One region of the Exiguobacterium sp. s130 genome, then DNA from elsewhere that is predicted to be linked to it. Evidence: a T-box and tRNA genes for the amino acid it is inferred to sense, from the RefSeq annotation. Region 1 holds a T-box; the other holds one or more tRNA genes.
The links. A T-box is a leader RNA that pairs with one kind of tRNA and senses whether it is charged. The one in region 1 lies ahead of leuS (leucine--tRNA ligase), so its partner is inferred to be a tRNA-Leu.

Region 1 (11,794 bases):
GTTGGTTGAAGAGTTTGGCATCACTTCAAGGACCGTTCAGCGGGATTTGAACGTGCTCGAATACAACAATCTCATTGTGAGCCCTCGACGCGGTACATGGACGTCGAGCAAGAAACAAAAGCAAGCGGGTTGATCCACTGTTTCACTATGTATATCTTTCGATGACGCGATTCTTCGCGTCTTTTTTTGTTATCTTTTTTAAAACGTGGGGTATAGCTATTGGGAGAAGGAGTTGAGAAGAATGAATATTTTAATCATTGGAGCAAACGGAACGACCGGACGCAAGATGGTCGAATTGATCGCTAAACAAGGTGATCATCAAGCAATCGCGGTCGTACGAGAAGAAAATCAAATCAACGATTTGATTGCACTCGGTGCATCTGAAGTCAGACTTGGGGATTTGACGAAGGATGTCAGTGGTGTCATCAGTAATGCGGACGTCGTCATCTTTGCAGCGGGTGCTGGTGGCGCATCAGACGAATTGACGCGCGCCGTCGATCAAGAAGGCGCAATTAAAGTCATCGATGCAGCAAAAGCCAACGGTATCGATCGTTTCCTGATGCTCAGTTCAGTAGGTACCGAAGAACCAAAAGGTGAATTGAAAGTATATCTCGAATCTAAAGCAACAGCAGACGCACACCTCCAGGAAAGCGGACTCAATTATACGATCGTACGTCCTGGTCCACTCAGCTATGACGACCCGGCAGGCACTGTCGAAACGAAAGAGCATTTCGATTCATACGAAGATCGTAAGGTGTCGCGTGATGATATCGCAGCATTATTCGTTCACTTGATCGATCATCCGACACAATCTCGTGTATTCGAAGTACTCAGTGGTCCTTATCCAATCGCAGAAGCATTGCGTAATCAATAATCGAAACCCATAACAAAAGGCGATGGAATGTACGCTCATTCCACCGCCTTTTCGTTTTGCTTATTCAGGTTGCCAATCAAACAAAGACAGTTCCGCTGGCGTCAGTTCACGATAATCCCCTAGCGCAAGTGCCGGATCAAGTTCCAAGAGCCCAATCGAGCGGCGCTTTAAAAAAGTGACCTCTTTCCCGAGCGCAAGCATCATCCGTTTGACTTGATGGAACTTCCCTTCCGTGATCGTCAACTCAAGCGTTGAATCTGTTTCTGTCGTCGATAAGATGACAAGTTTTCCCGGCTTTGCTCGGTAACCGTCTTCTAACGTGACGCCTGCCGCAACCGCTTCGATGTCTTCTTGCGTCAACACTCCTGTCACTTCTGCGTAATACGTTTTTTCGACGTGTTTCTTTGGAGACATTAAAGCGTGATTAAACGACCCATCATTCGTCAACAGCAATAGACCCTCTGTATCTTTATCGAGTCGTCCGACCGGGAACGGTTTGAAATACGTCACGTCTTCAAACAACAGATCAATGACGGTCTCATCTCGTTTATCTTCTGTTGCACTAATGACACCCGGTGGTTTATTCATCATCAAGTAGATGTATTTTTGATACGTGACCGGTTCGCCGTACATCAGAACTTGTTGCGTCTCGACATCGACATGTTGTTTCGGATCACGCACGATCTCACCATCGACTTGAATTGCCCCTGCCTTCAGCAGCAGCTTCACTTCTTTTCGGGAGCCTGCTCCCATGTTGGATAACAATTTATCTAGACGCATGACCTCGTCCTCGTTTCAATGAAATTTTACGTCCTAATACGACTTCTGCTAAGCCACTCCAAATCGAGAGTCCTGCAAAAATCACGATTCCGACTGCTGCACCTACGATCAGAATCAATAGAGACGCCCATGTCGTCTCTGGCAAGATGGATACCATTCCCCACTTGACGAGCGCGACACCCGCTCCCATCAAGGCGCTGATGATCAAGATCAACGACGTCCGGCGTAAGACCGTATTGAATGGGAACTTCACCGTTTGTGTGATCCGGAAGAACATTAAACCGGTCGCAACGAGATAGCCGATGATCGTCGCATATCCAGCACCTGTTCCATCACCCGTCAAATGAATCAACGGTGCATTCAAGAGATACTTCGCAAGTAATCCAGCAAGTGTTGCGATGATCGTAAAGTATTGACGGTTAATCCCTTGAAGGACCGCTGCCGTGACTGAATAAAGAGCAAGGAACAAGGCACTTGGTGCATAACTCAACAGATAGACCCATGCTGCTTGATCTTTCGGGAACAGGACGTGGAACGTTTCTTCACTGAGGAGAATCATTCCGACAACTGCAGGAATCGTCACGAAGAAGACGAGTTGATAAATCTGTGAAATTTGAGCCCGTACCTTTCGCATATCCCCCTGCGTAAATGAGGCTGTCAATAGTGGCGTCGCAGACAAAGATAAGCCCGTTGCGACAGAGACCGGAATCAAGACGATCTTATGACTATCCGCAATCAGATAAGCCGTCGCATTTCCGGCAGCTTCGAGCGTATAGCCGATACTTTGTAACGCGGCATTCATCGTGTTCTGATCAATGACTTGGTAAAGCGGCGTCGAAAGACCGACCATGACGATCGGAATCGCGTACGTCAATAATTCCTTATACAAATCCGTTAACGGGCGATCCGGCGAACGGACGGTTTGAGTAGCACGAAGCTCCTGCAGCCCACTGGATCGTTTGCGGAAGTAATAGATGAGAACCGCGACACTACCGATTGCACCAATGAATGCACTGAACGTTGCAATCGTCGCTGCAAAGGCTACACCTGAATCAAATACATAGATAGCGATGCTGACTCCTACGAGTAAGAAGATGATGCGGACGATTTGTTCCAAGATTTGCGAAATCGCTGTCGGTCCCATCGATTGATATCCTTGGAAATATCCACGCGTCATACTCATCGGTGGAATCAAGAGTAACGCAAAACTAACCCCTCGAATCGTCATCGTGACGGCATCGACGTACGAGGCTGAATCAACGTCACCGCCTGGAATCGCCCGGTGTGCTAAATACGGCGCAAGGAAGAATAAGGCGAGAAAAGAGACAACCCCGGTCAAAGACATGATTTTTAGACCAGACCGATACAAACGTTCACTCGTATCATATTCTCCTAACGCATTGTATTTGGCGACGAATTTCGAGACGGCAACAGGAATCCCCGCTGTCGCGACACCAATCATGATCGCATAGTAGTTGTAGGCATAGGTATAGAACATGATACCTGTCGCACCGACCATGAACTGAAACGGAAAGAGATAAATCAAACCCAGTGCGCGGGAAATCAGCGACGCACCGGACAGGAGCATCGTTCCACGAACGAATCCTGCATTGCCGGAAGAAGTAGACTGCTTATTACTGACTGTGGACATGGTAACATCCCTCACGCTTTCTAATTTTTAAATCGACACTCTAATCGTGATTGTCTCATTATACAAGTTCTCTCGTACACAATTGCAAATCATTATACCGCTGTCTATCTTGAATTGAAAGAGACGGTTTGTTTACAGTCGCAACTTCTGCTAAAGTGAAACAAGCAGAATTCTATGAATGAGGTGACCTTATGTACGATGTAATCGTAATCGGAGGCGGACCGAGCGGTTTGATGGCGACGCTCGCCTCTTTACAAGCCGGAGCCCGGACGCTCCTGCTCGATAAAGGAAATAAATTAGGACGAAAGCTCGCAATCTCTGGCGGCGGACGGTGTAACGTCACGAACCGAAAGCCACTCGATGAGCTCGTCCAGTCGATTCCAGGAAACGGACGTTTCCTTTATAGCGCCTTTTCTCAATTTAATAATGAATCGATCATCGATTTGTTCGAAGGATTTGGTGTCGCACTCAAAGAAGAGGATAACGGTCGGATGTTCCCGGTCTCGGATAAGGCGGCAGACGTCGTTCGTGTATTGATTGATCAAATCCGTGCACATGGCGCCGAGATTCAAACAGACGCGCAAGTCGCTACGCTCGACTTTCATCCAGATGGTTCTTTTGCAGCTGTCATCTTAGAAAACGGCATGCGTCTTGAAGCAAAAAGTTGTATCGTAGCGGTCGGCGGACAATCTGTTCCGCACACGGGTTCGACGGGTGACGGCTATCCGTGGGCTGAAAAAGCGGGTCATACGATCACGGAACTTTTCCCAACGGAAGTCCCGATTTTGTTAGGTGATACGTTCATTCATGAAAAAACATTACAAGGACTGTCGTTGCGTGACGTTGCCTTAACGGTTCACGGTAAAAAGGACAAAGCAATCAAGACACATACGGGTGATCTACTGTTCACACACTTCGGTTTAAGTGGTCCGATCGCTTTACGGTGTAGCCAATATACGATCAAAGAGCGCAAACGATCGAAAGAGACGATCGTTCATCTATCGATCGATCTCTTCCCGGATGAGTCGCTTGGTGCATTAACAGAACGCTTCCAGGCAGCACTTGCGGCAAATCCGAAGAAATCGGTTCGGAATGCCCTTCGTGGTTTTGTACCAGAACGATTGCTTGAACTCCTGTTCGCTCGAATCGGCTTTGGCGATGAAGTGTGTACACAAGTAAAGAAACAGGACTGGACGGACTTCCTGCAACAATTGAAACGATTCCCACTCAAAGCAACAGGAACGCTCGATTTCGATAAAGCCTTCGTCACTGGTGGCGGTGTCTCGATCAAAGAGATTGATCCTAAAACGATGATGTCCAAAAAGGCGGAGCGATTATTCTTCGCTGGCGAAATTCTTGATATCCATGGCTATACAGGTGGATACAATATCACAGCTGCGTTTGTGACGGGTCATTGTGCTGGTAGTCACGCTGCAGAGATGGCACGTGACACTGTCTCTTAATACAAAAAAGACCCGATTCGTCTCTGTATAATCAGAGAAATCGGGTCTTTTTTCTACATCAGTCAATCGGTGTGAACGATCGACTTGAGAATTTATCCGTGACGACTAAGGCGAACAATTCATTATCTTGTACAAAGATTCCTTTTGATCCATACACTTTCGGACTCGCTGTCTCCCCCGTAATCGTTTTCTCTTTCTGATCAATCGAATAAAGATAAAGTGCTTCTGAGTCTAACGTGTAGATCCGACCTTGCCGTTCTGCAAGACCAATCGGACGGAATCCGGATTGAAATGCTTTTTTCGCATCACTTCGCATTCCGCTCGCCGCTTCGATTTTCTCTCGTTTGACGATCGACAAGTACGGTGGTTTTTGCTTTTTCTTTAAGGCACGCTTCTTCTTTTCCGAAGCATCTGGATCAATCTTGATTTTGTCCTCTTTCATTGCAAAGTAAGTCAATTCAACACGACCAATCGAGCGAATTTGATTGATTGTATAGAATTCTTTTTTCTTCGCATCATATCCAAGACCATGGAAACTGTCTCGAATCGTCGTCCCTTGTACTTTTTCGCGTTTTTCTTCACTCCAGACGCCATCTTTTCGTTTAATCGTGACTAGAATTTGATTCGACGTCAATAAAGCGACTGTCTCTCCGTCAACGAGTGTCATCCCGTCAAGACCAGACAATAAGAGATTCCCTTCTTCCAACTGAAACGTCGCATTGATGCGTTCTCCAGTTCCACTGATTTCAAAGAAACGATAGTCCTCTGTTACGACGAGGTACGAACCGATGGAATCATCATATAACATCTGTTGAACATTTTTAATCAACGGTTCTTCTGGATTCGGAATGGCTGAAGGCGTTTTCGGTGGCACCTGTTTGACAGCTGCCTGATGCTTCGATTGCGTCTCGATTTTCGCGAACGTTTCTTGAATACGTGACAACGTCTCTGGCTTTGAGAAGACGAGCAGTATACAAAGGATCAACCCCGAAACGACAGCAAAAATCGTTGTATAGACTATATAAGATCGTTTCATTGATGGTACTCGCCTTTCTTTCTCGGTTTCTGATTCAGTGTAGCAGAAGGACGTTCAAAAAAAAAGCGAACTTGCGACGGAAATGAAGAAACCCCCTCCATTCGCATCAAGTGAATGAAAGGGGTTATGGCTTAGTTCGCCACGATATTGATCAATTTTTTCGGTACGACGATGACTTTCCGAACCGTCTTGTCGCCAATCCATTCTTGTGTCTTTTCATCAGCAAAGGCAAGTGCTTCGATTTCTTCTTTTGTCGCATCGATGTTGATTTCGATTTTCGAGCGAACTTTACCGTTCACTTGAATGACGAATTCCATCGTATCGCTGACAAGTTTTGATTCATCGAATGTTGGCCATGCCGCATACGTCAATGTCTCTTCAAAGCCAAGTTGTTCCCAGAGTTCCTCACCAAGGTGCGGTGCGACTGGTGTTAACAATTGAATGAATCCACGAAGGAAGTGACGCGGGAGAACCGGCTGTTTATTCGCTTCGTTGACGAAGACCATGAGTTGCGAAATCCCGGTGTTGAACTGAATGTTCGCGAAGTCTTCCGTGACCTTCTTGACGGTCTGGTGGTATGTCCGTTCGAAGTCAGCATCGACTTCCGTGACGTCTTGAATGTCTGCTGTCCGTTCGAACAAGCGCCAGACACGGTCGAGGAAACGACGCGCCCCGTCAAGACCGTTCTCAGACCAGGCAACCGATGCATCGAGTGGTCCCATGAACATTTCGTATAAACGTAACGTATCAGCACCATGCGACTTGACGATTTCATCTGGGTTGATGACGTTACCGCGAGATTTTGACATTTTCTCGTTGTTCTCTCCAAGGATCATTCCTTGGTTGTATAACTTCTGGAATGGTTCTTTTGTTGGTACGACGCCTGCATCATACAAGACTTTATGCCAGAAGCGCGCATACAACAAGTGGAGAACAGCATGTTCTGCTCCACCGATGTAAATATCGACTGGAAGCCAGTATTTTAATTTTTCCGGATCCGCAATCGCTTCTTCATTGTGTGGATCGATGAAACGAAGGTAATACCAGCAGCTTCCTCCCCATTGTGGCATCGTATTCGTCTCGCGACGGCCTTTCATTCCTGTTTCAGGATCCGTGTAATCCAACCAGTCTTCAGCAAGCGCAAGTGGTGATTCGCCTGTACCAGACGGTTTGATTTCTGGAATGATTGGAAGCTCAAGTGGTAATTCCTCTTGATTGAGTGTTTTCATCGAACCATCTTCCATATGAACGACTGGAATCGGCTCGCCCCAATACCGTTGACGACTGAACAACCAGTCTCGGAGTCGATACGTGATTTTTTTACGACCAACTTGATTCGTTTCGAGTTCAGCGATCATCGTCTCGATTGCTTCTTGTTTCCCAAGTCCATCAAGCATATGCGAGTTGACGTGTTCGCCCTCTCCTGTGTAGGCTGCTTCGTCGACATTTCCACCCGCGACGACTTCAACGATCGGTAAGTCGAATTGTTTCGCGAATTCGTGGTCGCGCTCATCGTGTCCTGGAACAGCCATGATCGCACCTGTTCCGTAAGAAGCAAGGACGTAATCAGCGATCCAGATTGGAAGACGATCGCCTGAGATCGGATTGACCGCAAAAGCACCCGTGAAGACACCCGTTTTTTCCTTCGCTAAATCCGTTCGCTCGAGATCTGTCTTCGTTTGGACTTGCGAAATGTACGCATCGACGGCTTCCTTGTGATCCGCTGTCGTGATGTCAGCTACGAATGGATGCTCCGGTGCAAGTACTAGATACGTCGCACCGAAGATCGTGTCCGGACGTGTCGTAAAGACCGTGACTTGTTTTTTATGTCCATCAATCGTGAAATCAATCTCAGCACCCTCAGATTTCCCGATCCAGTTGCGTTGCATCTCTTTGACAGAATCCGGCCAATCGAGATCATCCAGATCTTCAAGAAGGCGATCCGCATATTCCGTGATTTTCAAGACCCATTGACGCATCGGAACACGCACAACCGGATGATTTCCGCGTTCGGATAATCCGTCGATGACCTCTTCATTCGCAAGGACAGTTCCAAGTGCCGGGCACCAGTTGACTGCGACTTCGTCTACGAAGGCAAGTCCTTTTTCATACAACTTCGTAAAGATCCACTGCGTCCATTTGTAGTATTTTGGATCCGTTGTGTTGATTTCACGATCCCAGTCATACGAGAATCCAAGTTCTTTAAGCTGACGCTTGAACGTCTCGATGTTTTTCGCTGTGAATTCGCGTGGATCGTTTCCTGTATCGAGCGCGTATTGTTCTGCTGGTAATCCGAACGCATCCCATCCCATTGGGTGAAGGACGTTGTATCCTTGCATCCGCTTCATCCGTGCGAGGATATCCGTTGCTGTGTAACCTTCCGGATGACCAACGTGGAGTCCAGCACCTGACGGATACGGGAACATATCAAGGGCATAGAACCCTTCTTTTTCTGGATCTTCTGTCGTGACGAAGGCGTTGTCTTGATCCCAACGCGCCTGCCATTTCGGTTCAATTTCGCGATGATTGTACGGCATGTCTTTTCCTCCTCTAATCTAAAAAAACCGGTCTTCCGCCCCTAAGAAAAGGGACGAAAGACCGGTTTGGCTTCCGCGGTACCACCCACGTTGTCTGTCTATGACAGACCGCTTGATTCACGGATAACGGTGTGAAAGACCGGATTCGCTACTACGACTTCACAAATCGTGCTCCCTGACGAGTTCACGGTTGTTACCGACTGGTTCGCACCTTCCACCAGCTCTCTTGACGGCACCTTTCCCCTACTACTTCAGTTCCATGCATTTGACTATCTTTTTCTAGTGTAATCTGTTTCTTCCTCAAGCGTCAACGCTTCCGTAAAATTTCCTCGATTTCTGCGTGTGATTGCGCGACATGATCCGCTTGCTCTAAGCGTTGCGTTGGCATCCGGTCATCAAGAAGCGCAATCACTTCCATGCCTGCTGCTTTCGCACCAATCATCCCGTTCGCAGCGTCTTCAATGACGAGACAGTTCTCGGGTGCGTGTCCAATCCGCTCTGCCGCAAGTCGAAAAATCGCGGGATCCGGTTTCGAACGGATGACTTCTTCTCCACTGACGTAGTGCGTGATCGGAAGCCCATAATGACGGATGACACGTTCGATTTTCTGAAGTGAACTCGAAGAAGCAATGCCGATATCGTAACCAAGAGTCGCCGCTTGTTCGATGACTTGTGTGACGCCTTTTTTTAATCCACACTCCTCCGGCTTTGCATGAATTTGAAACAAGCGATGTTCTTCCTCAAGCAACGCACTAGCTGTTTCTTTCAGCTGATGCTGGGCGACGAGTTCTTCCCACATTTCATCTCCTGTTTTTCCCATGAACGTCGCATACTGAACCGGATCAAGCGGAATCGATAACCTTTTGAACATCTGTTGATGCACTTCAAAGTAGCGAATCTCACTATCTAAGATAACCCCGTCCATATCAAAAATCAGACCGCGTTTTTTCACGATAACTCCCCCCTTTATTGATCGATCCTGACTTCAGCATATCAAAAAAACGACTACATGATGTAGTCGTTTTCATACTCTCATTATCTATTTAACTAGTTGCCACCTGAATACCAGCTTGTCGATACGCCGGAAAATAATCGGAATCAGCATTTGATCCGTATCGTACGCAGAGCAAATCATATAGTGATGGCTGCAGGATGGATTTTCCTTGATGATACTCAAATAGTCGATATCCAGTGTAACGGCATTTACTCTCAAAAAGACTATCCCGTTCTTGATACCCGCCCCCAAGATGTTGTTCGACGAGTCCCCGTGCTTTTGCCTGAAGAATTGCTTCGTACTCAAGTCGCTGATTCGGGAACATCTTCGCTTCATCCCGCTTACAGCCGATCAAATGACCGTGGGCGTATTCTTTTCCAAGCAATACGAAGTATCCCCCAACCGCTTTTCCATCGATTTCCGCCATCAGTAATAAGGGCTCACAAAGTGGGGTCGTCTCCATCAATTGCTCAAAATACGTCGCGGTAAAATAATAATGAGCCGAGGCATTCTTCCGGTCCATCGTTTTATGATACAACGCTAAAAAAACAGGTAGATCGTCCCGTGTTCCTGTTCTGACGGTTAAGGGTGAAGCAAGCGATTTACGAATCATGCTTCTCGTCTTCTTATGAAATGTCTGCATGATATCTTCAAGTGAAGGACGCAAATCAATACTCGTCGTATGACGGATGAAGGAAACTTTTGTCCAGTCCTGCATAAACCGTTCATTACCTGTTAACGGATTAAAGCGGATCATTTCCGAGACGATCGATTCTTGCTCCGCCCACCTCTCAAAGGATAAACGAGCCTGCTGAATCTCGGACGCAGTCAGTTGACCGATGATTTCCGGTCCGCCATAGCCGTACGGTGTAATGAGATCTGAATAAGGCGTATCAAAAATACGACGCTTCAAAAAAGGATAAAACAGTGTTCCTGCATGACCTTCATAAAGAAATAATACCGCTTGCTCAGACGGTCTAGTGTTGAGCGTGACGTATTGGTGACTATAGAAGATATCAAGAGGCTGTTTCTGTACGTGTGTCGTCCAAGTTGCGGCATCTGTGATGAATTGACACCTTTCCATCCGTGCACCTCCAGTCAAAAAGAAGCAACGTTCATATGACCTTTCTTTTCAAGTTCTTGATTAGAAAGTACCCGTTTCTTTGCCGAAATATTCCATATTATTAAATGTTTGTTTTATAATTTTCGAACGAATGATGTAACAAAAGACAGCTGATCTATCATCCGCTGTCTCACAAGATAAAGCTCATGATGTAGTTTTAGGAATAGCACGAAGGAAGACAACTCCTGCTAACAGGATCAATCCAATTAAGGTCAAGAAAACTGCTGACATACCTGATAAATCGTAGATCAAACCTCCAACTGTCGGACTGATCATCCGCCCTGCTGAAGCAGCGATATTAACGTATCCTTGGAATTCTCCTTCTTTTCCGATTGGCGCAAGTCGCGCCGCCATTGCAGGAACCGCTGGCCAGATGAACATCTCACCGATTGTCAGAATGATCATCGCCATGAGGAACATCTTGAAGCCGCCTGCAAACGGAACAATCAGATAAGAGAGAAGGAATATCCCTGTCCCGGTCATCAGTTGGCGTTTCAAATCATCTCCAAACCAACGAAGAATTGGTGTTAATAAAGGTTGTGCGAACACGATAAGCGCTCCATTGATTGTCCAAAGAATCGAGTACTCGGAAATCGTGACACCGAGCGATTTCGTATGGACAGCAAAGGTCCCTTGCCATTGCACATAAACGAACCAAAGTAATGCATAACCGATCGAAACGAGCAACATCGTCCGTGCGGATCCGCGCGAAAGTGGCGTGCGTGTCGTTTCGATCTCGTCATGTGCCGCATGCATCCGCGCTGGCGCCTGAATCCAGGACAAACCGACAAACAAAATGATGGCAAAGACGATATAGAGAACGAGATTGGCGATGAAGATGTACTGAATCGAAAAAGCAGCAATTTGACCACTAACAGCTGTCCCGAGGGCTACACCGACGTTTTGCGCGACATAGATCGCATTAAAGGCGCGGCGTCCGCCTTCCGGCCAGATGACGCCCGTCATTGCGTAGATCGTCGGGAAAACCATACCACCGACGAATCCAATCAATCCAAGCATCGCGACGTATCCAATATACGTCTGATGAAATAGCAACAAGCCGACGGAAGACAGGACAAGTCCGATGACACTGATGACAAGCGTCTTCTTTCCGCCGAGTCGGTCAAACGCTTTTCCGCCTAAGTAGTTCCCAACGATTGCTAAGGCTGAGTTGACGAATAACGCCATTCCGGCTTTTGTCATCGACTCCCCTAAATATTCATGAATATATAATGTATTGAACGGCCATAAAAAAGAGGATCCCGTCGTATTGATGGCCATCGCAAGGACGAGGATCCAGACCGCTTTTGGTAATTTTGGCATACCTTTGGTCCTC
Region 2 (11,794 bases), on a different contig from region 1:
TGACGGCAAGCACGTCACCGACCATTTCCGGGTCAAGCGCTGACGTTGGCTCATCAAATAACATGATTTTCGGATTCATCGCGAGCGCGCGGGCAATCGCGACCCGCTGTTTTTGCCCCCCAGATAATTCACCTGGATAATTATCCGCTTTTTCCCGTAATCCGACTTTATCGAGTAGTTCAAGTGCCCGCTGTTTCGCCTGTTCTTTATCCGATTTACGCACTTTGATCGGTGCAAGCGTGACGTTTTCTAGCACGGTCTTATGCGGGAAGAGATTAAAATGTTGAAAGACCATCCCGACTTCTTCCCGGACCTTGTTGATATCGACCTTTGGACTCGTAATATCGAAATCATCGACGATGACCGTGCCACCTGTAATCTCTTCCAATCGATTCAAACAGCGTAAAAAAGTACTTTTCCCAGATCCCGACGGACCGATGACACAAACGACTTCTTTTTCGGCAATCGAGACGTTGATGTCTTTTAAGACTTCATTCGAACCGAATGATTTCTTTAGATTCTTTACTTCTATGATACTCATCGTAATGTAAACCTCCGTTCCAAGAACTTCGCCACGAATGACAAGAGATAAATGATGACGAAGTACATCAATCCGACGACAGACCAAACGATGAATGGCTCAAACGTCGTCGATTGCTGAACTTGACCTTGTTGCGTCAAATCAGCGATGCCGATGATCGATAACAACGATGTATCTTTTAAGCTGATGATTGATTGATTCGTAATCGTTGGTAACATCCGTCGGAATGCTTGCGGTAAAATGATTTGAACCATCGTTTGACGTCCTGTCATCCCGAGTGAACGTGCGGCTTCTGTTTGTCCCTTATCAATCGACTGGATACCTGCTCGAATAATTTCCGCGAAATAAGCACCAGCATTGATCGCGACCGTCAGTATCCCTGCATACATCCGGTCCATCGATAACCACTCAAGCGAGTTGAGTCCAAAGTAGATGAAGAAAAGCTGAACGATGAACGGTGTACCACGAATGACATCGATATAGATGATCGCGATCGCGTTCAAAATCTTTAACGGTGACAACCGCATCAATGCGACGACTAAGCCAATCAGAAAGCCGATGATGACCGCAATGATGAAAATATACAATGTGACTTGAAGCCCTTCCAAGAAAAATGGAAATGCGGTTTTGACCACTTCCATTGGCTATCCCACTCCCTTATCGCCTTGCGACTTATTTCAGATACGTGTCAACGATTTTATCGTATTCACCGTTTTCTTTCAGATTCGCAAGTCCTTTGTTGATTTTCTTCAGCAGATCCTTATTCTCACCTTTTAAGACAGCGATCCCGTAGTTATCACCGTTGAGACGGTCTCCGACAAGTTTTAATCCAAGGTTTTGTTGTTTGTTTGCATATGAGATGACCGGATAATCTTCAATCAAGGCAGCTGCGTTACCGTTCTTTACTTCTTGGAACATCGCTGGACTGTCATTGAATTGTGTAACAGTGAAGCCAAGTTTATCCGCGTTATCCGTTGCATATTTTGCACCCGTCGTTCCCTTTTTGACGGCTACTTTTTTCCCTTTAAGATCGTTAACGGATTTAATACCATTCTCATCTTTTTTGACGACTAAAATAAGACCAGCTTTGAAATATGGGTCTGAGAATGTGACGACTTTTTTCCGTTCTGGTGTAATACTCATACCGGCAATGGCAACGTCCAATTGATTTGCTTGAAGTGCTGGAATGATACCGCTGAAATCCATTGCTTCAAATTTAATCTTGAAGTTTTGATCCTTAGCGATTGCTTTCATAAGATCAATGTCGATTCCTTTGTACGTGTCCCCGTCTTTGTACTCAAATGGTGGATACGTGACGTCGATACCAACTTTATACGTCTTTCCTTCTGAAGACCCTTCATCCTTCGAACCGATACTACATGCACCAAGTACGAGAATACAGCTCATCAAGAGCGCTAGCAAAATACTTCCTTTTTTCATGTTTGTTTCCCCTCTCCTATGTGTTAAAGATTGTCGACTCCACTTAGTACTTTCCCTGAAGAGTACCCTCTTTAAAACGTATTTTACCAGAAAAGTTCTAAAAAGATAAACATTTCTGAATTTTTATTCGATGCAATCGTTTTCTATTCATTATCAAAAAAGGAGGCAACCCCTTGATGGGATTGCCTCCTTCAATCATTTATGCCGCCGAGAGGACTTGAACCTCCACGGTGTTGCCACCACTAGATTCTGAGTCTAGCGCGTCTACCAGTTCCGCCACGACGACGTTGATTTATGATATTAATATAGCGGGTAACGAACTGAGTTGTCAATCATTTCGCAAGATGTTCCGGACGAACTTCTCAACGACGTCATCATACAAAGCCGGATCCTCGAAATATGCCATCGCGTGTGCGGCATTCGGAATAACGACCAGTTCCTTTTCCGTTGGACAGGCTTCGTACAGCTCATACACCATATCTGTCGGTACGAACGTATCCGCACCACCATGAATGAAGAGAATCGGAACCTGTGACTTTTTGACCTGTTTCAGCGCTGATGCTTCACGGAACGTATAACCTGCCTTTAGCTTCGTTAATACGCTCGTCATCCCTAAAAACGGGAAGTGTGGTAGTCGATACATCCGCTTCATCTGATACGCAAGAACAGCATTGACGGACGTATAGGCACAATCAGAAATGATTCCTTTGATTTGTGGTGGAAGTTGTTCGCCACTCGTCATCAATACGGTCGCCCCTCCCATCGACACACCATGTAAGAACAGTTTCGCATCCTGTCCAATCCGTTCAATCAGATAGTTCGACCAACTGAGACAATCTTCCCGATCATGCCATCCGAATCCGATATAATGACCGTCACTCATTCCGTGTCCTCGATTATCGGGCATCATGACATGGAAACCGGCCTGATGGTACAGATAGGCGAATCCGGCTAAATCCGTTCCGACGCCTCCGTATCCATGCACGAGAATGACAATCCGATCTGACGGAACAGGAGACGGGAGGAAATGTCCGCGCAACGTTAAGCCGTCTTTCGCTTCAATCTCGATCCGCTCGAGCGGCTGCTCCTTGATCCATGTTTGTCCAGGTTGCATCAACCGGACCATCTCATCACTCAAATCCCGATTATTCGATAAGAACGGCTTCGGATTCGTGGCGATTGCCATCTCATAAAAATAATAACTCGCTGCTACTAATCCGGATCCGATGACTCCGATTCCAATTTTTGTTCTGCGACGCATCTGCCCCACTCCTTCTTTCCGTTATAGCTCGATCTTCAGTTGAGCAGCATGGTCATCCTCTTCATCCTGCAAGACTTGTTGACGTAATCGTTGTTCCTGTTGCTGACGCCGGTAGGCAAACTCTTGGACAAGCTCTGTACCCGTGAATCCATCTTCTACGAGTTCGCTCAATAAATCCGTTTCTATCTCGACGACTTCCCCCGGACGACGCATGACGAGAACATCTCCGACTTGTGCAATCAGCAATTCATCTTCTAGACGAAGTGCATCGTAAAACGGTTCCGGTAACGTCATTCGACGTGTCTCCGGGTTAATATGGACGCGTTTATAAACGCCTAATGCTTGAAACTTACGACGTGCCATTGCGTGCTCTCCTTTTTAGTTGAACGTAATATCGATTCGTGAATCTTTTCCTTGAATACGAACCACACCTGTCGCTCCATTGATTAACGTCAACTGCGGTGGCTGATGACCGATGTCAAGATCATATAAGACTGGTAAGCCTGTTTCATCCGCTAGATAGTGATACACGTCTAGCCATGTCAGATCTTCAGTAATCCTTGCAGATGTACGCCCGAATAAAAAGCCAGCCGCATGGTCGAACCATCTAGCATACGCCATTTGTCGAAGCGTCCGATGCACCTCTGCAGAACTCGCTTCAGATACCTCAAAGTACCAGAGAATCGGTTCTCCGTTGATCTCTTCACGCTGAAAACGACGCACATCTCCGTACGGTGTCCCTATCAGATGGCGAATCGTCTCCAGACAGCCACCAAGTAACCGTCCGGTCACTTCTGTTCGCTCATCAAGTGCTTTCCATTCCGTCGCTTCCGTTAACTGAAATAATGAACCTGCTGGACGTTCTTCATCAGTCCACTCGGATTGATAACGATCGGAAGCCCACTGTGTGACGGTTCCTCCAGTTGGCGTCGCGAGCACCCGTCGCCAGGCACTTGTCGTCTCATCCCACTCTTCACTTCGAAGCTCAACGAAATTCGGACCATGCGCTGTCGCAATTCCTGTCTGAAGCGTCAGACTGAGCAATAACGTACTGATATCGGAATAGCCAAGCAACCATTTTGTTTGGTAAGTAGCTGGCGTCAACTCGGGTAAAAGATCAATGGCGCGTTCCCCACCAAATGGCGGGATGACGGCATCAATCGTCTCATCCGTCATCATGTGATTCAATTCCTCAGCCCGTTGTTTGACCGGTGCACTTTCAGCAAGTTGATGCGACCAAATCGTTTCGCCCAAACGGACGTTTATTTGCCGTGCTTGTACCTGTTCAACTGCTCGTTCGACCCATTCCTGTTGCTGTTCACGTAATCCGGAGGAGGGCGCCGTCACTCCGATCGTTTGACCTGTCCAACCTAAAAATGGATATTTCATGGTGACCCCCTATAATGTCTTAGTGTGAAAAAATCTTCTCGTCAAAATATGAGTTCATTATACCGTTCTTATGCCGCATTACCAACTTTTATCCTGTTAGAACGCTGTAATACGAACAAAAACACGATTCTGTACAAGCGACCTGAATGAACAAGTCGCCTAGACAAAATCGCGTTTGTATCCTTCATTAACTTGATGCTGATAGTTCAGCGTTTTCCTCTTGCGTGAACGCACGGGAGCGTGTCAAAAAACGTTTCCCTTCGACACCCTCAAGAGAGAACATTCCGCCTCGACCATCCACGACATCAATGATGAGTTGGGTATGTTTCCAGTACTCATATTGATCTTCATGAATATAAAACGGACAACCACCGATCTCTCCTAGTTTTTTATCCTGATCTCCCAGGAATAAATCGCCTTGCGCAAAACACATCGGGGAACTGCCATCGCAACAACCACCAGATTGATGAAACATCAACGGACCGTGTTTTTCTCTCAACTGGTCGATCAACTCAAGACAAGCTGCTGTCGCCTGAACACGTTCCACCATTTGCATCCACGTCCTTTCCGACTTAGAAGAAACCGAGTTTATTCGGGTTGTAGCTAACGAGTAGGTTTTTCGTTCGTTGGTAATGGTTGAGCATCATCTTATGGTTCTCGCGTCCGATACCTGACATTTTGTAACCACCAAACGCCGCGTGAGCTGGATATTGGTGATAACAGTTCGTCCAGACGCGCCCTGCTTCGATCGCACGACCAAACCGATAAGCACGGTTCATGTCACGTGTCCAGACGCCGGCACCAAGACCATATAACGTATCATTCGCAATTTCGAGTGCTTCTTCTTCCGTCTTGAATGTCGTGACCGATAGAACCGGTCCGAAAATTTCTTCTTGGAAGATGCGCACCTTATTGTGGCCTTTGAAGATCGTTGGTTGGATGTAATATCCTTCTGCGAGATCTCCTTCGAGCATGTTGCGCTCTCCACCGATTAGACACTCTGCGCCTTCCGACTTACCGATTTCAAGATACGAAAGAATTTTCTCCATCTGTTCGTTCGAAGCTTGAGCACCCATCATGACGTCGACATCAAGAGGATTTCCGATTTTGATGGCTTTGACGCGCTCTAGAACACGTTCCATGAACGGTTCGTAAATCGATTCTTGAATCAAGGCACGCGACGGACACGTACAGACTTCCCCTTGGTTCAACGCGAACATCAATAATCCTTCGATTGCTTTATCGAAGAATGCATCGTCTGCCTGCATGATATCTTCAAAGAAGATGTTCGGTGATTTCCCACCGAGTTCGAGTGTGACCGGAATCAAGTTCTGCGAAGCGTACTGCATGATCAAACGTCCTGTCGTCGTCTCACCCGTAAAGGCGATTTTGGCGATTCGTTTGCTTGAAGCGAGCGGTTTCCCTGCCTCAAGACCAAATCCATTGACGATGTTGAGCACACCTGGTGGAAGTAAATCTTCGATGATCTCAACGAGTACCATGATGCTCGCTGGTGTTTGTTCTGCTGGTTTTAAGACAACACAGTTTCCTGCTGCGAGAGCTGGTGCTAATTTCCAGACAGCCATCAGGAGCGGGAAGTTCCACGGAATGATTTGACCGACGACGCCAAGTGGCTCATGGAAGTGATACGCAACCGTATCTTGATCGAGTTCGCCAACCGAACCTTCTTGGGCACGAATGACCCCAGCGAAATAACGGAAGTGGTCGATCGCGAGCGGTAAATCGGCGTTAAGTGTCTCACGAACGGCTTTTCCGTTCTCAAGTGTTTCCGCATAAGCGAGCATCTCGAGATTTTCTTCCATTCGATTGGCGATCTTATTTAAAATATTCGAACGTTCGGTTACAGATGTTTTTCCCCATGCTTCTTTTGCCGCATGTGCTGCGTCAAGAGCGAGTTCGATATCTTCCTTTGTAGAACGAGCGACTTGGCACAACACCTTACCAGTAACAGGTGTCACATTATCAAAATATTCTCCCCCGACAGGTGCCGTCCACTTTCCATTGATGTAATTTTCATACCGTTCCTTGTACTGTACTTTTGACCCTTGCTTGTTCGGAATGTCATAAATCATGCGTTATTTCCTCCCTCAACTAAAATGGTCAAGCAGTGAGACGGATGCTTGTATGCGCTTACATTTTAATATAGGCTAAAACAGTCCCCTCGATACCATCGTATCAAAATTATATGAAAAGTCAAAAAATTCAGGTAACTATTTGTGATTTTTTTCGAAAAAAAACATCTCCATTTTCGGGAGATGTTTTGTCGGTCAAGACCGTGTCGGATCGATTCCATCTTCTTGATCAGACGGTGTATCGGAACTACCAAAGTCACTTACTTTCGAGAATCCGTCCGTATCACCGTCGATGTCTTTCCCGCGAGCTGTGACAGATGGATCTAGTACATCTTCTTCGCTTGGTCGCGAATTCGGATCGTTCTCGTTTTGTTCTGCTTCTTCTTTTGCATGCTCAATGCATAATCGGGTTTCTGGAATGATATCAAGACGTTCGAATTCAATCTCTTTTCCACAGACTTCGCAAATGCCATACGTTCCGTCCTCGATTGCTTTTAAGGCGCGATCCACATCCGATAGCATATCCTCTTGCATATCCGTGATTGCTTGATCACGTTCCCGCAAGAACAATTCATCGCCGGAATCGGCAGGATGATTATCGTAACTCGACAGTTCACCTTCATCGTAATCGGTATCGCGTTGTTCGATGTTTGATGTCGTCTTTTCTTTTTCCTTCAATAACCGTTGCTTGAATTCTTCCGTCTGTTGTTTAGATAACATGATTGTTCGACTCCCCTTCGTTAGAACCTCTGTTAAGAATGTAGCCTATTCGAAGAAGAATTAAACCATCACGAACATTTATAAGACCGAATTGATCCATGAAGATCACAGATAACCGTCATGCATTCATTCCCATCGTTAAAACAAATCTGATGTGATCGTCCGTTCTTGGATGTCGTGATGTCATCAATCCACAGTTGCGAAGCATCTGCTGAAGACAGCATCGCGATTTTGTCGCGAATCATGAATAAATCAAACGGTAACAGATTCAAGGATTGAATCGTCAAACCATGTTTACGGAAGAGTGGATCAAGCTGATATTGCGAGAGACTGTACAAACACTTCTCGGCCCCACCAATCAACAACTGAATCGAATGGGAGGGTTCATGACTATCGATTCGCTCCTTGTGCAGGATAATTCGTCCTCGAACACCAGACTCATTGAAAATTCGTTGCGTATCCTCTTGTGAAAGGCGTGGTCCACCTTCCTTCACCTTTAAGACGATATGAGCGAATTCTGCGAAATCCGGTTTTCCGATTTCAAGCGCTGGGATATGACGAACTTCTTCACGTTCAATGATTTCAATCAAGTCACGCTCGACTTGGATGCTGACCGTATCTGTTGAAAAGACACGGACGTCGATCACGAATTGATCAAGTACCGCATTTACTTCGATCGTATACGTTAAATCTAGGTTTTTTTCTTGCTCAACCAACAATCGATTCAAGATGAGTTGATGCAATAAATGGACTGGTGTACGTGAAGAAAACTGACTCGAATAAATCAAATGTTTTGGTCCGGTTCCTTTTGTAGTTTTTGGTCGTGCTCCGTTTAATCTATATACATTCACTTTATAATTCAACATATGATCACCTTCTCTTACCTGAAAAATCGGAATAGAGATGTTCCGTTCATATAGCGTACAATGTATTTTATTCGCTAAATATTCGTTTTCGAATATTCCAAATTTAATATACAAATTGTAATCAAATTGTGATAGCAAGATTTTTAGAAACTGCTTATTTTGTCGATACCATGACATATTTAAATCGCAAACTAAGAACACCCTTCACAGATGTGAAAGGTGTTCGGCTTACAGAGTTATTCATTCTTAAGCAATCGAGTTGAGTTGTTGTTGCATCGCTTCATAATGTTCAACGATCCGAGATCCAAGTGGATCCGTTGCTGACAGTTGTAGATATGCGTTCAGCGCATCTTCGATTCCATGTTTCGTAATATACGCATTTAATTCTGAAGATTCTGAATCATTTGGATCGAAATAGGTCAGGGCTGCTGCGATCCCACGTGCTAATCCATCTGCTTCAATCCCACGCTCCATCAATTCCTTTGCTGGTTTGACAAGTCGGTCACTTGGACTCAATTTACGAATCGGTGAACGGGCGACACGAATGATTTCATCATGAATTCGCGGGTTTTCAAAGCGTTTCATATTCTTTTGGATGTACGCACTATGATCGACCGGATTAAAGCCGTACTTTTCAAGTAACAACCACCCTGTTTCGTAAAGTGCCGTCTGGACACCCCGACGGATGCGTGGATCTGTTAGACTTTCAGCGATCGTCTCTTTATGAAATAGTGCTCCGAGGTATGAAGCAATTGCATGTCCCGTGTTGACAGTGAACAGCTTCCGCTCGATGAACGGTTCGATATCCTCGACATAGGTGACGCCTTCGATCCGTGGATAGGCTTCCGGTAGTCCAGTCGTTTCGATCACCCATTCGAAGAATTCTTCCACTTCGACGTACAACGGATCTTCGTGATGCTGAAGTGGCACGATCCGATCAACTGCTGCATTCGGGAAATACCAATTCTCCGCTACCGGTTGATGTTTCGCCACCTCTGTTTGTAAGTGTTTTGACCCCCCAATCATGTTTTCACAGGCAATGACGTAGACAGGTGTCTGTTGATCCCGTTGACGTAACCCTTCCGCGATCAAAGGAGCTACTTTCGACAACAAACTCGGTCCGACAGCTGTCGTGATTACATCTGCTTCACGAATCGCTGCAACGACCTGATCTGGTTCAGATAAACTGTTAAGTGCCGTCACGCCGTCGACCCGTTCACGCCCTCCTCTTTCAGAGGCATAACCCACCTCATAGGTATGTCGTGTTTTTAATGCATCGACGACTGTCGTATTGACATCTACGAAGCATACTTCGTAACCCGTCTTGACGAGTTGTAAGCCAATGAATCCTCGTCCGATATTACCGGCACCAAAATGGATGGCTTTCATCATTACACCTCCGCTGTCAATAACGCGATGATTTCTTCTTTTGATGTCGCTGCTACGATGCGCTCTACGTTCTCCTCATCGGAGCAAATGACTGCGATATTCGATAACAACTCGAGGTGTTCATCACCGACGCCAGCAATGCCGATAACGAGTCGTGCTTGTTCCGTTCCGAACGCTACGCCTTGCGGTACTTGTAGAATCGATAGCCCCGTTTTCTTGACCTGTGATTTAGCCGACTCTGTTCCGTGTGGAATCGCGACATGGTTGCCAATGTAGACCGTTGATAAGGCATGACGTTCCTGCATTGAATCGATATACCCCGCTTCGACATATCCGTGATCGACGAGGAGTTGACCGGCAGCCGTGATGGCTGCCGTCTCGTCTGCGAATTGTTGATCAAGTAATACAAGTTCCGGTGAAAGGTTCATTGTCGTTGTCATGTTTATTCCTCCTTGAGTGTCTTTATCTTTATCTTTATCTTTAAGAAATCTTATTCCGTGCTGTTTCGATCTCGTGGACGAGTTGATCATAATATCCGGCATTCAGGAAGTTATCGACTGACCGGTGTTCTGCCGTTGGTACCTGTTCCTTTGCCCGCTCCGTCAAATCACGGTGTGTGATGATCAGTTCAGCGTTTGACGGAAGTTGGCTGATCGACGTATTCGTCACTTTGATGGGTAAGCCCGCCTTATTGATTTTATTGCGAAGAACGGATGCACCCATTGCACTCGATCCCATACCAGCGTCACAAGCGAAAATGATATGTTCGACTTCCGCAAGTGGTTTTGCATCAGCTGAAACGAGTGATGAGGCAATTGATTGTTTTCCTTTCATCGCACTGACATTCGCGCTTGCCTCTTCAAGCGACGTTTCTTTTGCCTTGCTAGTTTTTAGCAGGACAGTCGAGACAATAAATGTCACAGATGCTGAAACAAGTACACCTGCAATCAATCCGACGTAAGAACCGCGTGATGCCATTGCGAGGACCGCGATGATACTACCAGGTGAAGCGGGTGCGACTAATCCGACATCAAACAGGACGAAGGTGAGGATCCCACTCATGCCACCTGCAATCATCGCAAGCAACAAGACTGGCTTCATCAAGACGTATGGGAAATAGATTTCGTGAATTCCACCGATGAATTGGATAAATGCTGCACCGGGTGCTGTCTTCTTCGCTGCACCAGAACCGAAGAACGAGTATGCAAGTAACAATCCAAGACCTGGACCCGGGTTGGCTTCGAGTAAGAACAGAACTGATTTACCCGCCTCATTTACTTGGTCGAGACCAAGCGGGCTTAAAATACCGTGGTTGATCGCATTATTTAAGAACAAGATTTTTGCCGGTTCGATGAACAAACTCGCTAGTGGTAACAAATGTGCGCTGACGATCGCACCAACTCCTGCGGCCATGATGTCGTCAAGACCTGTCATGAGTGGTCCGAATACTTTGAATCCACCGAGCATCAACAAACCACCGATGATTCCGACTGAGAAGTTATTGACGAGCATCTCGAGACCTGGTTTGACTTTTCCTTCAATTAAGTGATCGAACTTTTTGATGACGTATCCACCAAGTGGTCCCATGATCATGGCACCGAGGAACATCGGAATCTCTGTTCCGACGATAACCCCCATCGTCGCAAGCGTCCCGACAACGCCTCCCCTGACGTCATGCATTAACTTCCCGCCCGTGTATCCAATCAGCAACGGTAAGAGATAGGTGATTGTCGGACCGACAAGTTCACCGAGTTCCTTATTCGGTGCCCATCCAGTCGGGATGAAGAGTGCCGTGATGATCCCCCAAGCGATGAATGCACCGATGTTCGGCATGACCATACCGCTTAAAAAGCTACCGAACCGTTGAACTTGTACACGGATACCCCGTGCTCCATTTTGAGCTGTCGCCATTGCGTTAGCCTCCATTTCGTGTATGAGTTGATAAGATGATTGCTTTGCTATGCCCTTATTGTAAGATCATTGCAAGCGCTTACTCAATCTTTCCTAGTTCAGTCTTTGTCCAAGAAGTTGGACAGACTGGAAAGAAGCCTGCCTGATCCAAGAAAAAATCCCTGCCACTTCAAAGTTCGAGTGA

Region 2: it encodes a tRNA-Leu, which carries the amino acid that the T-box ahead of leuS (leucine--tRNA ligase) is inferred to sense. The anticodon was not compared.

What each region holds. Positions count from the first base shown of each region.
Region 1 covers NZ_JACSNI010000001.1:497,990-509,783, reverse strand. Annotated here, with positions in the region: gene HZS85_RS02555 (DeoR family transcriptional regulator) at 1-133, shown strand, start outside; gene HZS85_RS02550 (SDR family oxidoreductase) at 242-874, shown strand; gene HZS85_RS02545 (pseudouridine synthase) at 935-1,654, opposite strand; gene HZS85_RS02540 (putative polysaccharide biosynthesis protein) at 1,641-3,305, opposite strand; gene HZS85_RS02535 (BaiN/RdsA family NAD(P)/FAD-dependent oxidoreductase) at 3,497-4,768, shown strand; gene HZS85_RS02530 (hypothetical protein) at 4,827-5,804, opposite strand; gene leuS (leucine--tRNA ligase) at 5,936-8,341, opposite strand; T-box leader at 8,388-8,610, opposite strand; gene HZS85_RS02520 (HAD family hydrolase) at 8,649-9,293, opposite strand; gene HZS85_RS02515 (peptidoglycan bridge formation glycyltransferase FemA/FemB family protein) at 9,385-10,419, opposite strand; gene HZS85_RS02510 (MDR family MFS transporter) at 10,603-11,781, opposite strand.
Region 2 covers NZ_JACSNI010000002.1:361,139-372,932, forward strand. Annotated here, with positions in the region: gene HZS85_RS05810 (amino acid ABC transporter ATP-binding protein) at 1-541, opposite strand, end outside; gene HZS85_RS05815 (amino acid ABC transporter permease) at 538-1,182, opposite strand; gene HZS85_RS05820 (transporter substrate-binding domain-containing protein) at 1,214-1,981, opposite strand; tRNA gene HZS85_RS05825 (tRNA-Leu) at 2,184-2,267, opposite strand; gene HZS85_RS05830 (alpha/beta hydrolase) at 2,310-3,242, opposite strand; gene HZS85_RS05835 (hypothetical protein) at 3,264-3,605, opposite strand; gene HZS85_RS05840 (S66 family peptidase) at 3,621-4,631, opposite strand; gene HZS85_RS05845 (DUF779 domain-containing protein) at 4,819-5,181, opposite strand; gene adh (aldehyde dehydrogenase) at 5,204-6,724, opposite strand; gene HZS85_RS05855 (TraR/DksA C4-type zinc finger protein) at 6,920-7,444, opposite strand; gene HZS85_RS05860 (hypothetical protein) at 7,513-8,310, opposite strand; gene HZS85_RS05865 (mannitol-1-phosphate 5-dehydrogenase) at 8,557-9,699, opposite strand; gene HZS85_RS05870 (PTS mannitol transporter subunit IIA) at 9,702-10,139, opposite strand; gene HZS85_RS05875 (PTS mannitol transporter subunit IIBC) at 10,180-11,610, opposite strand.